Linked DNA regions of Desulfopila inferna. The protein of the gene in region 1 interacts with the protein of each later gene in a pairwise test. Links are inferred from orthologs where the notes say so. Each region holds a gene or a part of one and is shown in the gene's direction. Other genes may lie near its edges.

Evidence for each region.
Region 2: the proteins of rplA (region 1) and thrS interact in binary tests that used the Escherichia coli proteins (3 or more experiments, as listed by UniProt). The link is inferred for Desulfopila inferna from one-to-one orthologs.

What each region holds. Positions count from the first base shown.
Region 1 is NZ_JAFFQE010000005.1:286,183-293,036, reverse strand. Bases 3,973-6,854 are described here. They hold rplA (50S ribosomal protein L1), read left to right. Parts: upstream 3,973-5,002; coding sequence 5,003-5,707; downstream 5,708-6,854. Other genes in these bases: rplL (50S ribosomal protein L7/L12), read left to right, coding at 6,469-6,846; rplJ (50S ribosomal protein L10), read left to right, coding at 5,895-6,422; rplK (50S ribosomal protein L11), read left to right, coding at 4,518-4,943; nusG (transcription termination/antitermination protein NusG), read left to right, coding at 3,973-4,414. In the rest of the region: quinone-interacting membrane-bound oxidoreductase complex subunit QmoC, read left to right, coding at 32-1,231; tuf (elongation factor Tu), read left to right, coding at 1,960-3,150; rpmG (50S ribosomal protein L33), read left to right, coding at 3,235-3,384; preprotein translocase subunit SecE, read left to right, coding at 3,550-3,801; more of nusG, read left to right, coding at 3,881-3,972. UniProt on the Escherichia coli protein: One of the primary rRNA binding proteins, it binds very close to the 3'-end of the 23S rRNA. Forms part of the L1 stalk. It is often not seen in high-resolution crystal structures, but can be seen in cryo_EM and 3D reconstruction models.
Region 2 is NZ_JAFFQE010000007.1:242,587-249,461, reverse strand. The notes cover bases 3,973-6,875. They hold thrS (threonine--tRNA ligase), read left to right. Parts: upstream 3,973-4,411; coding sequence 4,412-6,340; downstream 6,341-6,875. Other genes in these bases: infC (translation initiation factor IF-3), read left to right, coding at 6,398-6,875; recR (recombination mediator RecR), read left to right, coding at 3,973-4,108. In the rest of the region: JWG88_RS17215 (sigma-54-dependent transcriptional regulator), read right to left, coding at 1-334; tRNA adenosine(34) deaminase TadA, read left to right, coding at 467-937; dnaX (DNA polymerase III subunit gamma/tau), read left to right, coding at 1,344-3,158; JWG88_RS17190 (YbaB/EbfC family nucleoid-associated protein), read left to right, coding at 3,182-3,499; more of recR, read left to right, coding at 3,506-3,972. UniProt on the Escherichia coli protein: Catalyzes the attachment of threonine to tRNA(Thr) in a two-step reaction: L-threonine is first activated by ATP to form Thr-AMP and then transferred to the acceptor end of tRNA(Thr). The rate-limiting step is amino acid activation in the presence of tRNA.

The sequences.
Region 1 (6,854 bases):
TTATTCTTGATAATATAACAGAGGGGAAAAAATGAATGTTCAACCAGATGTAGAATTTATTAAATACCTCAAGGGCGTTGGCGGCGATACACTGAAGAAGTGCTATCAGTGCGCTACGTGCTCTGTGGTTTGTCCTCTTTCAGGTGACCAGAAACCTTTTCCGCGCAAAGAAATGATTTGGTCCCAGTGGGGAATGAAGGATGCCCTGCTCACTGATACCGATGTGTTTCTCTGCCATCAATGCGGAGACTGTACAGAGAAATGCCCTCGCGGTGCCAAACCAGCTGAGGTTTTGGGAGCTATCCGGGCATATGCCTACAATTTTTATGCGTGGCCGAGAGGTCTGGCAAACCTGGCTTCCAATGCTAAAGGACTGCCGTTGCTGATCGGTATTCCCTCCGTCATTATTCTCGTTTTATGGTTCATATCCGGTGGTCTTATGGATAACTGGAATGCCAATTTTGAGGCGGGCTATGGATATCAGCGTATGTTTGGTCACTGGGATTTTCACTGGTATGCCAAAAATATCTTTTTTATAGTTCTGTTCTCCGTGCCGGCTGCGGGGCTCGCCATTTTTTCGGCGTACATGGGAATTCGCAATCTGTGGAAGGGAATGGCGTCAAAACATGATCTCAATCCTGATTATAAACCTTCCACCGTTCAGTTTGTTCAACAATTTCTCTGGCCTTCAATCAAGGAGATTCTCAACCATAACCGCTTTGATGAATGTACTGTCAATACCGATAGGAAAAAAGGGCATAAGCCGCTGGTTTTCGCCTTTATTGGTCTTTTTGTCGTTACTCTCTGGTCATTGTTCGCCAATGATATTCTTGGACTGTTCTGGCCCCAGTTTCACGGGCCGATGACATTCTGGAATCCTGTTAAGTTGTTAGGTAATGTTTCCGCTATTGCACTTATCTACGGCATGTATATCCTCTGGACATCCCGGTCCGAAAAAGAGAAGAATGCCGGTATTCAAGGAAATTTCTATGACTGGTTTCTTATCTGGGAAATCATGGCAGTCGGTGTTACCGGCCTGCTTGCCGAGGTTTTCCGTTGGGCCGGACTTGCGACCTTCGGCCATATTATCTATTTCCTTCATCTTGTAACCGTCATGATGCTTTTTCTCTATATGCCGTACACCAAATTTGCTCATATAGTATATAGGACGTTTGCTATGGCCTTCGAGAAATATCGAGAAAGTGCTTTCGCCAAGACCGCAATTGGTTAGCACCTTCGCTATTTTCATCGCAGAATATTAAAAAGAGGATCGGATTTACTTCCGGTCCTTTTTTTTTGCTTTAGTGTACTTATTTGTGTTGGCAGACGGAAATCCGTAAAATCTTTTGGTGTGGTGCATCAATGCCTGAAGGAGAGAACAGCCAATCCTGTGGTTAATGGATTTTTACAAAACACTTAAAAAAATGATTGCTTTCCTGTGTCGGAATAAGTATATTCTATAGTTTTGTAAGCTGGCGTAGCTCAATTGGCAGAGCAGCTGATTTGTAATCAGCAGGTTGCGGGTTCAAGTCCCATCGCCAGCTCCAGAAAAAAAAGCTTTACAAAGTGTTTTTGAGAGATTAAAAAGCAACATCAAATTTTCGATGTTCTGTATGGAGGGGTTCCCGAGCGGTCAAAGGGAACAGACTGTAAATCTGTCGGCCAAGCCTTCGGAGGTTCGAATCCTCCCCCCTCCACCATCTCTCTTCTTCATTTGGAAAATATTTTAAAGCGGGAATAGCTCAATTGGTAGAGCATCAGCCTTCCAAGCTGAGGGTTGCGAGTTCGAGTCTCGTTTCCCGCTCCATTTTTTTTTCGCATGAACAATGGCGCCCACGTAGCTCAGTTGGTAGAGCGCATCCTTGGTAAGGATGAGGTCACCGGTTCAAATCCGGTCGTGGGCTCCACAGGCGGATACACAACCTGAATCAATTATTAATGGCCTGAGGAGACAAGAAAATGTCAAAGCAAAAATTTGAAAGGACCAAACCGCATGTTAATGTAGGAACCGTCGGTCATATCGATCATGGAAAAACTACTTTGACGGCAGCTATCACTCGGGTGTTGTCTTTAAAAGGTCAGGCTGAATTCACCGATTTCAGCGAGATCGATAAGGCACCGGAAGAGAAAGAACGTGGGATCACCATCGCCACAGCGCACGTCGAGTACGAAACAGCGAAGCGTCATTATGCTCACGTCGACTGTCCCGGCCATGCCGACTATATCAAAAACATGATCACCGGTGCGGCACAGATGGACGGCGCGATTCTGGTGGTTGCCGCAACCGACGGTGCCATGCCGCAGACCCGGGAGCATATCCTTCTTGCCCGTCAGGTAGGTGTTCCTGCAATCGTTGTCTTTCTTAACAAGTGTGACATGGTTGACGATGAAGAACTCATCGAGCTTGTCGAAATGGAACTGCGCGAACTGCTCGATGCCTATGAATTCCCGGGCGACGACATTCCCATCATTCAGGGCTCAGCGCTGAAGGCGCTGGAGAATCCTGACGATGAAGCCGCTGCGAAATGTATCTGGGATCTCATGGACGCTGTTGATAATTATATCCCCGAGCCTGAGCGTGATATCGCCAAGCCTTTCCTGATGCCTGTTGAAGACGTTTTCTCTATTTCCGGTCGTGGTACGGTTGCCACCGGTCGTATTGAACGCGGTGTGATCAAGGTTGGTGAAGAGGTAGAGATTGTTGGTGTTCGCAAGACCCAGAAAACCGTATGTACCGGCGTTGAGATGTTCAGAAAACTTCTTGATGAAGGCCAGGCCGGAGATAATATCGGCGCACTGCTTCGCGGTGTCAAGCGTGATGAGATCGAGCGCGGTCAGGTATTGGCCAAGCCGGGTTCCATTACCCCGCACACCAAGTTTAAAGCGGAGTGCTACATCCTCGGTAAAGAGGAGGGCGGTCGTCACACCCCGTTTTTCAATGGCTATCGTCCGCAGTTTTATTTCAGGACTACAGATGTTACCGGAATAGTCACCCTTCCCGACGGAGTGGAAATGGTAATGCCTGGTGACAATGTCTCGGTGACTGCGGAATTGATTACTCCCATCGCCATGGATGCAGGTCTTCGTTTCGCCATCCGTGAGGGTGGGCGTACCGTAGGTGCCGGCGTTATCAGTGAAATCGTAGAGTAAAGGTAGTCGGCAGGTATTACAATACCCAGCTCCCTTGTCACAAACAATGGAGCCGGGTTCTTTTTTTATAGGGATGGGATCGTAATGAGAGACATTATTACTCTTGCATGTGGCACATGTAAACGTCGTAATTACACAACCACAAAAAACAAGAGAAACACTCCTAATAAGCTGGAGTTCAGCAAGTATTGTCCGTTTTGCAGGGTTCATACCCCGCATAAAGAGACAAAATAGGAACTTGCAGGCCAGTAACTCTAATTGGTAGAGTGCCGGACTCCAAATCCGGATGTTGGGGGTTCGAGTCCCTCCTGGCCTGCCACTGTTGACTTACATCAGAGTAGTTTCGCTTTTTCGGAATGAATTTCAAGAAACTGCTAACTACAAGGAATGGCAACGAGTATGGCACAAAAAGAAAAATCGAAAAAGAATGCTGTTGAAAAAACAGAGAAAAAGTCTCCATACTCACCAGCTCAAATCAAAAAGTTCATCAAAGAGGTTCAGGTAGAATTCACCAAGATCGTTTGGCCTGACAAGAAAGTCACAATGGGGCTGACAGGGATTGTTATCGTGCTTACTGTGGTGGTTGCCATCTATCTGGGGTCCGTTGATCTGCTTCTTGGTAAACTTGTCTCTTATCTCCTCCGCAGTTAACGAGAGAGAAAGGCAGGATTAGTATTGGTAAGCAACCTCCTTGTTGCATAAATAAAACTCAGGCTGGGTAGACATTACGATGGCAAGACAATGGTACATACTTCAGGTTCACTCTGGCTTTGAAGAAAGGGTAAAGGCTACTCTCGAGGAAAGGATCAGAAAAGACGGACTGGAGGAATATTTTGGTGAGATTTTAGTTCCGACCGAGCAAGTCGTTGAAATGATAAAAGGCGCCAGAAAAACATCTTCACGCCGGTTCTTTCCCGGCTATATGCTTGTTAGTATGGATTTAAACGATACTACCTGGCATACCATTCATGAGAATATGCCCCGTGTTGTCGGATTTGTAGGTGGCGACAAAGATCCTATCCCTCTTTCTGATGAAGATGCTGGAAAAATAATCGGGCGCATACGTGATGGATCCGAGCGACCACGGCCTAAGGTCATTTTTGATATAGGCGAAGTTGTTCGAGTCATCGATGGTCCTTTTGCTAATTTCCAGGGTGTAGTCGACGAGGTTTTTCCGGAAAAGGGCCGAGTCAGGGTTATGGTTTCAATCTTTGGCAGAGAGACCCCGGTGGAGCTGGAATTTGTGCAGGTTTCAAATACCTAAATTCGTCATGTGACGAAATAGCATAGGTTGTGAATGTATCTGTTGGGGAAGTCTGCCTATCAGAACATTTTTGTTTTTAACAAGTTGATAGTTGGAGTGAACAATGGCCAAAAAAGTAATGGCATACATTAAATTGCAGATTCCTGCGGGCAAAGCCAACCCGTCGCCTCCCGTTGGCCCGGCTCTCGGCCAGCACGGTGTGAATATCATGGAATTTTGCAAGGCATTTAATGCAAAAACCCAATCAATGGGTGACACCATTGTGCCAGTCGTTATCACCGTGTATCAGGATAGATCTTTCAGTTACATAACCAAGACGCCGCCGGCGTCCGTGCTTTTGCTGAAGGCTGTAAACCTTAAAAAAGGTTCCGGAAATCCTAAGCTGGAACGTGTCGCGGAGATTAAGCGGGATAAAATCCGCGAGATTGCCGAGATAAAGATGCCTGACCTGAACGCTTATGATGTCGCGAGTGCAATGAAGATCATCGAGGGCACTGCAAGAAGCGCCGGAATTACCGTGATTGACTAAATTTTAAAATTATTTACTACTCGAAAGGACCTGATCCTTTTCTATAGTAGGAGGCTGATATGCCGAAGCGCGGAAAAAATTATAGAAAGATACTTGAAACAGTTGATAAAACAAAACTATATACTTTGAATGAGGGCATTGAATACGCTCTCAAAGCATCATATGCCAAATTTGATGAGACCTTTGATATTGCCGTCAAGCTTGGTGTTGACCCCCGTCATGCTGATCAGATGATTCGCTCCTCTGTCGTCTTGCCACATGGCACCGGCAAAGAGACTCGGGTTCTTGTTTTCGCCAAAGGTGAAAAAGAGACAGAGGCAAAAGAAGCCGGCGCTGACTATGTCGGTTCTGATGATCTTGTTGAAAAAATTCAGGGAGGCTGGCTGGAGTTCGATAAAACGGTAGCCACCCCCGATATGATGGGAACAGTAGGAAAAATCGGACGGATACTTGGACCACGTAACCTGATGCCCAATGCCAAGCTTGGGACCGTAACTTTCGATATTGCCAATGTGGTTGCAGAAATTAAATCCGGAAAAGTTGATTTTCGCGTGGACAAGGCAGGCATAGTCCATGCAGGAGTGGGGAAAGTGTCCTTTGGCAAAGAAAAGATTCTTGAAAATATACTCGCCTTTATCGGCAAGTTGATTCAGCTTAAACCCAGCTCCAGTAAAGGAATTTATTTACGAAGTATTGCCGTATCTACGACCATGAGCCCCGGCTTCAAGGTCGAGCCGGTCGATGTAAGGGCATTGCTGAAATAAATGTGTATTTGAGGTTCTGCACCATGATTGATGGTGTAGTGTATAGTCGAAGACAGCAGGCACTGAAGAGTTTAATCGGTTCTTTACCACCTGCCGAGACGGTTTGCAGCCTCTGAAAATATGTAAACCAACAATCTTGCTGTAACTGCTGTATCTAACGACATAAACTTAAAGTAGGAGGAGTGCTTTGAATCGTGAAGAGAAAGCGGCAATTATCTCTGAACTGAATGAATCCTTCAGTAAATCTAAATTTTCTGTGGTAGCGGACTATCGCGGCCTCACTGTCACTCAGTTGCAGAAAATTCGGATAGAGCTGAAAAAAGTAGACTCAGAGATTCGCGTCGCCAAAAACACTCTCCTGAGAAGAGCGGTTACAGAGACAGAGAGTAACGTTCTCAGTGATGATTTCACGGGAACTACAGCCGTAGTAATGGCGTATGATGATCCTGTCGGACCTGCAAAAGCGTTGGCAAAATTTGCAGAAGACCATGATAAATTTGTTATCAGGTCAGCCGTTCTTGAGGGGAAAAAGTTAGGTCCGGAAGAGTTTGTTGCTCTATCCAAGCTGCCGACTAAGGATGTATTGCTGAGTCAGCTGCTTTCCGTGCTTAATGGCGTGCCTACCGGTCTGGTTCAGGTTCTCTCCGGAGTTCCCAGAACATTTGTATATGGACTACAGGCTCTCAAGGAAAAGAAAGAACAGGTTGAGCATTAATACCAACCGGTACCAGACAAATTTATCTAACGAAGAGGTATGAACAATGGCTGTAACAAAAGAAGATGTAATTGAATTTATTGCTAATATGTCAGTACTTGAGCTCTCCGAACTTATCAAGGAGTTTGAGGAGAAGTTTGGTGTTTCCGCAGCTGCCCCCGTTGCCGTAGCCGCTGCAGGTGCAGGTCCGGCGGTAGCTGAAGTCGAAGAGAAGACTGAATTTGACGTCATTCTCGCGGGTGCCGGCGACCAGAAAATCAAGGTCATTAAAGAGGTTCGTGCTATCACAAGCCTCGGGCTCAAAGAAGCAAAAGCTCTTGTTGAGGATGCACCCCAGCCCATCAAGGAAGGCGTTACCAAAGAAGAGGCTGAGGAAATCAAAGGCAAGATCGAAGCAGTTGGTGGAGTTATCGAGATCAAATAATTCCCACG
Region 2 (6,875 bases), on another replicon or contig:
TCCGCATGGCCACGGCAAGGCGTGTTTCCGTTAACGGATGAACTAAAAAATCGGAAGCTCCCCGATTCATCGCCTGTACGACAACGTCAGCTCTTTCCGATTTGCTGGTGATGATAATAGGAGTATAAGGACTCTTCCGGTGTGCATATTCGAGGAGTTCCATATTGTGGCCATTTTGAGAATTGATCTCCAGAAAGATCAGGTCGAACTGGCGCCGGTCAAGCTCTACTTGAAAATCCTTCGCTTCCGATTTAAAGATGAGGTCGGACTGCCCAAATAAAGCTGGATCAATCGGAGCAACATTTTGCGGTTCGTACATCAATATTGTATACATTGTTTTATTACAACAGGGTAATTTATGTTTCCAATTTGTAATTGGCCTCTTTATCTTATAAGCAAGAACGGCCATAAATGCAAATAATGGTAACACAACTTTCTACAATTTTTTTCGATTGATGAATATAATATGGACAATATCACGAAAGATGAGTACTGGATGGAATTAGCCCTGCACCAGGCAGTACTTTCCAGAGAAGGCGGCGAGGTTCCCGTCGGCGCGGTGCTTATCAGAGACGATCTACTTCTGGCCGAAGCAGGCAACATGCCGATATCGACGAATGATCCTACCGCCCATGCCGAAATTCGCGTATTGCGCCAGGCTGCGGCAAGAATTGGCAACTATCGTTTGCCGGACACTACCCTCTACGTCACCCTGGAACCCTGCCCCATGTGCGCCGGGGCAATTCTTCACGCCCGCGTCCGCCGTGTTGTTTTCGGCGCTGCGGACCCTAAAACCGGGGCGTTGACATCACGTTATACCATGGGCAGCGACGGCCGCTTCAACCATACCCTGAAAATCAGCAGAGGAGTTCTGGAAGAGAGATGCGCCTTGTTATTGAAAGATTTTTTCGCTGGCCGCCGCAAAAAATGTCCGTGAACAATTTTTGCCGATGGACTACTTTTTCATTGAATAATTTGATTACACGGTTTACATACAGGCTCACAATTTTATATTGATTGATACAGAGAAACGGAGAGGTGACCGAGTGGCTTAAGGTGCACGCCTGGAACGCGTGTGTACGAGAGTACCGTGAGTTCGAATCTCACCCTCTCCGCCAGAAAGTGTTTGTCCAGGAATGGGCAGACGCCAGCCAAGATTTGGTGTGATAGCCGGGTCCTGTGCAACGAAGAATCACGAACTCCGCCAGGTCCGGAAGGAAGCAACGGTAGTGAACCTCTTGGTGTGCTGCAGGGTTGCCCGGCTATCACTTTTTATTGCCTCCCGTCAATTCATCGTGTATTTTCCGGTAATCGCTAACGCTCAATTCCTGAAACGGTGACTCATGTCTTACCTGGTTCTCGCTCGAAAATACCGCCCCCAGTCCTTCACCGACGTCGTAGGCCAGATTCCGGTGGTCAAGACCCTGCAGAACAGCCTGTTGCGACAACGCGTCGCTCACGCCATTCTTTTCTCAGGAGTCAGGGGCGTCGGCAAGACGACACTTGCCCGTATTATGGCCAAGGCTATAAACTGCGAGAGTACCACGGAAACCCGACCGTGCAATCAATGCCGGTCATGCGCCGAGATCACAGGCGGTCATTCCCTTGATCTACACGAAATAGACGGTGCCTCCAACAGGGGCATTCAGGAAATCCGCGAGCTCAAGGAAAAGATACGCTTTCTGCCGACTTCATCGCCATACAAAATTATCATCATTGATGAAGTGCACATGCTCACTACGGAGGCCTTTAACGCACTTCTAAAGACACTGGAAGAGCCGCCGGCGCATGTCTATTTCATGTTCGCCACCACCGAACTGCACAAAATCCCCATTACCATCCTTTCCAGGTGCCAGCGCTACGAACTCAAGAGAGTCAGCACAACTGACCTGACGACTCATTTTCAAAAAATCGCAAATTCGGAAAAGGTATCCCTGGACCCGGCCGCGCTGGCCCTCATCGTCCGGGAAGCCGAGGGATCGGTCAGAGACGGCCTGAGCCTGCTGGACCAGATGTTCTCCTTCGGCGATAATACCATCAGCCATGAAGATGTCATTGAGGTACTCGGTCTGATCGACAGGAATACCCTGATGACCATCACCAGGGCTCTTCTCGCCGAAGACCGGGTAACCGCGCTGAAAGCACTGGAAGGCGCCTTCGACTACGGCATCGACATAAAACGATTCACTTCGGACCTGCTCGAATGTTTCAGGACTGTGCTTCTGGTCAAGCTGGGGAACTGCGGAGAACTTATAGACCTGCCGGAAGCTGAAATCACCGACTTCGGCAAAATCGCAGCCGAGTATTCCTTCGAAACCATCCATTTCAAACTTGACCTGCTCATGAAGGCAACAGAGGAGCTGCGCTTCACCACCCAGCCCCGGCTTGCCCTGGAAACAGCTTTTCTTAAAATTATCGAAGCCGGCAATGTCATCCCCGTTACCGCACTTTTGAGCAAGATCGAGAACCTCATGGCCACACTTCCGGCAGAGCGTGAGGTTGCCGACAGCACGGATCCCGGCAAAAAAAAAACTGAACCCGAACGGGATACGCCGTTAACTCCAGCACAGCCTGAACTTCAGCCGCCGTGGCATGAAGTGCCTCCGCTATCGGATGAGGAGCCGCCGCTCCCCGAAGAACCGGATTGTTCTGCCCCACCACAAGAATCATCCGTAAGGACTCCTGACACCGAGCCGCCCAAAGCGCTGCCGCCGCAGGAACAACCAGTGCAAACCGAAGAGACTCCCGCAGTACCGGAACCACACCCGCACATCCGTGATGTCCGCAAGGACTGGATGGAATTCACCGCTTATGTCAAGGAGCGCAAGGTGTGGATGGCCCAGGACCTCCAGCGCGCCGCTTCCGCCAAAGAAGTAGAAGGCGAACTGCACCTGCACTACAACGATCCGGCCATCTGCACATTACTCAGAAATAAGAATAACCGTAAGCTGCTTACCGAATTCGTCCTTGATTTTTTCCAAAAAGACCTCACTGTACGGTTTATACTCCCGGACTTGAGCAACGGCAAGGATGACGATGATTCGGAGAGTCCGCACAGAAAACGACAGCAGCTTACCCATGACCCGCTGGTGCAGATGGCGGTAGAGATTTTCAACGGCCAGATAGGGGATATTCGAATAGGCCCACGAAGCAGATAACAACAAATGTGAGTGAAAATATTATGGACTTACAAAGCATTATGCAGCAGGCTCAGCAGATGCAGGCCAAAATGGCGGAGATTCAGGAACAGCTCGCCTCTAAAACCATCACCGGCAGCGCCGGCGGCGGCATGGTCAATGTGATCGTCAATGGCAAGGGCGAGGTTCTTTCCATGACCATTGAGGACGCCATTCTCTCTGCCGAAGAAAAAGAGATGCTCCAGGATCTTATTGTCGCCGCCACCAACGATGGTTTGCGCAAGGCCAAAGAGCTCGGCAAGGAAGAGATGAAGCAGCTCACCGGCGGCCTCAACCTTCCCGGTCTCTCCAATATGTTTTAGGATATTATGCAAATCGTTCCCCCGGCCCTCGATAGGCTCATCCAGGGATTTTCCACACTCCCCGGCATCGGCAAAAAAACAGCAACCAGGCTGGCTATGCATGTTCTCAGGCGTTCACCGGCAGAGGCCGGCGAGCTGTCTTCCGCCCTTGCCGCCCTGCACGGCTCGATCCAGCTGTGTTCCAGCTGTTTCGCCTTTTCCGAAAATGACCCTTGCGTCATCTGCGGAGATGCGCGCAGAACCGCGGAACTTGTCTGTGTGGTGGAACAGGCGGGTGATCTCATGGCCATTGAGAAAACCGGGATTTTTCGCGGACACTATCATATCCTGCACGGCGTTCTCTCGCCCATAGACGGCATCGGACCCGACGAGATAAAAACACGGGAGCTGATCGCCCGCTCCCGAAACGGGGTGGTCAAGGAGGTGCTCATCGCCACAAGCTCAACCGTTCCAGGAGAAGCAACCGCTTCCTATCTGATCGACAAGCTGCACGATCTTGATGTCAAGGTCACCCGTCTGGCTTATGGCATCCCCATGGGTATGGACATAAAATATGCTGACAGCCACACCCTTTCCCGGGCAATAGAGGGCAGACTTGCCGCCTTCTAGGAGGAGTGAAAAAAGCGCCAAGTATTGTGGTATTATTCTGGTAATATATTTTGGATTTTGCTTGACACCTTCTGCAAATGTTGGTAATTGAATCAGGTTTACACATCAATATGTCACCTGCGCGGCATATTGAAATATCAGGCTCGCAGGCGCGTAGCTCAGTGGGAGAGCGCCACCTTGACGTGGTGGATGTCGGCGGTTCAATCCCGCCCGCGCCTACCAAATAGAAGGCTGAAGGAATGATTTTCGTCAACGGGAATCAACACTTTGGCCTTTGTTTTTATGTGGAAGTACAATTTAAAAATGGCTGAAATTACCGTATCACTACACGATGGAGAAGAACTGAAGGTACCTGAGGCTACCCCTGTCAAGGATGTGCTTGGTCAGCTGATGTCCAATAAACAGAGGAAGCAGGTAGTCGCCGTTTCTATTGAAGGCAATGTCGTTGATCTTCAAACTCCCCTGCAGAAAGATAGTGTAATTACGCCCATTACTAAAGAATCCGCAGAAGGATTGGAAGTTCTGCGTCACAGCACTGCTCATGTCATGGCCAAGGCCGTTCGCGATATATTCGGCGATGATGTCAAGGTTGCCATTGGCCCGGCCATCGAAAACGGCTTCTATTACGACTTCCAGCGCAAAGAGCCATTCAGCCCCGATGATTTTGAGGCGATTGAACAACGAATGTCCGAGATCATCCAGGGCAGAGCGGAATTTGTGCGTAAGCTTGTGCCCTTTGAAGAAGCCAGGGATAAGTTTGCCCGGGAAGACGAAAAATATAAGCTCGAAATAATCGAAGATCTGCGCGGCGAGCAAATTTCCACCTATCAGCTCGACGACTTTACTGATCTGTGCCGCGGTCCACATCTTCCCGACACCACTCCCATTCAGGCGTTTAAGCTCCTCAGGGTTGCAGGCGCCTACTGGAGGGGAGACGAAAAAAAAGATGTACTGCAGAGGATCTACGGCACCGCCTTCTATGACAAAAAGGCGCTGAAAAAATATCTCAATGCCCTCGAAGAGGCCAAGAAACGAGACCACCGTAAGCTGGGCAAGGAGCTGGAACTTTTCACCATCCAGGATCAGATCGGTCCGGGACTCATCCTCTGGCAGCCCAAAGGTTCGCAACTGCGCCGCTTGATTGAGGATTACTGGAAAGACGAGCACTACCGGCATGGCTATGAACTGCTCTACACTCCGCATATAGCCCGTCAGGATCTATGGAAAACCTCGGGACATCTCGATTTCTACGGCGAGAACATGTATTCTCCCATGGCCATTGACGACGTGCAGTACCAGCTTAAGCCGATGAATTGCCCATTCCATATAGGCGTGTACAATTCACGGAAGCGGAGTTATCGTGAGTTCCCCCTGCGCTGGGCCGAGCTCGGCACCGTCTACCGCTATGAGCGGGCCGGAGCCCTTCACGGTCTTCTCCGGGTGCGCGGCTTCACTCAGGACGATGCCCATATTTTCTGCAGGCCGGATCAGCTGGAAGAGGAGATTTTCAATATACTCAACCTCAACCTGCATATTCTCAAAACCTTCGGCTTCAGCGAATATGACATTTATCTTTCCACCAGACCGGAAAAATATGTCGGCAGCGACGACAACTGGGATAAAGCTACGGAAGCGCTGAAACAGGCTCTGGAAAAGAAGGGACTCGCTTATGCCCTTGATCCGGGCGAAGGTGTATTCTACGGTCCCAAAATCGATATCAAAATCAAGGATCAGCTGGGCAGATCCTGGCAGTGCTCCACCATTCAAGTGGACTTCAACCTGCCCGACAGATTCGAGGTAAGCTACATCGGCTCGAATAATGCCGAACATCAACCCATCATGATCCACAGAGCACTGATGGGATCCCTTGAGAGATTCATCGGTGTGCTTATCGAGCACTATGCCGGGGTCTTTCCATTGTGGTTCGCACCGGTGCAGGCACGCATCATGAATATCACCGATGAGCAGATCGACTACTGCGAAGATGTCTTCGAGCAAATGCGGAAAGCAGGCCTGCGCGTCGAAAAAGATTTGCGTAACGAGAAATTGAACTATAAAATCAGAGAAGCACAGGTTGCCAAGGTTCCCTATATGCTCATTATCGGCGATGCGGAAAAAAACGACGGCACTGTCACTGTTCGTCTGCGCGACGGTAAAAACCTGCCTGCCATGCCGGCGACTGATTTTATTGAAAAGATTATAGAGGAGTGCCGGGAAGGTCGCGGTATCTGAGGATTCGCAACTACATTGGCACACTATTCATTAAGTTCGTAGAGAGGAGGTATAGATATTAACAGACGAAGCAAACAAGCTCCGGTCCAGAGGGATGATAAAGCTGTTATCAATGATAAAATTCGCCACGAAAGAGTGCGACTTATAGGCGCGGACGGCGAACAGCTCGGAATCTTCACCTCCAAAGATGCACTGGAGAAAGCTTATGATGAGGGACTTGATCTGGTAGAGGTGTCTGCAAACGCCAGTCCTCCGGTATGCCGGATCATGAACTATGATAAGTTCCGCTACGAACAAAAGAAAAAACAGCAGGAAGCCAAGAAAAAGCAGACGACGGTTGAAACCAAGGAAATCAAGTTTCGGCCCAAAACAGAGGAACACGATCTTAACTTCAAGATCAAAAATATCAGAAAGTTCCTGGCACAAAAAAATAAGGTTAAGATTACCATGCGATTCCGTGGCCGCGAGATTGTCTACTCACAATCCATCGGCATGGAAGCAATGCAGAAAATTGCCGAGGAACTAGAAGACGAAG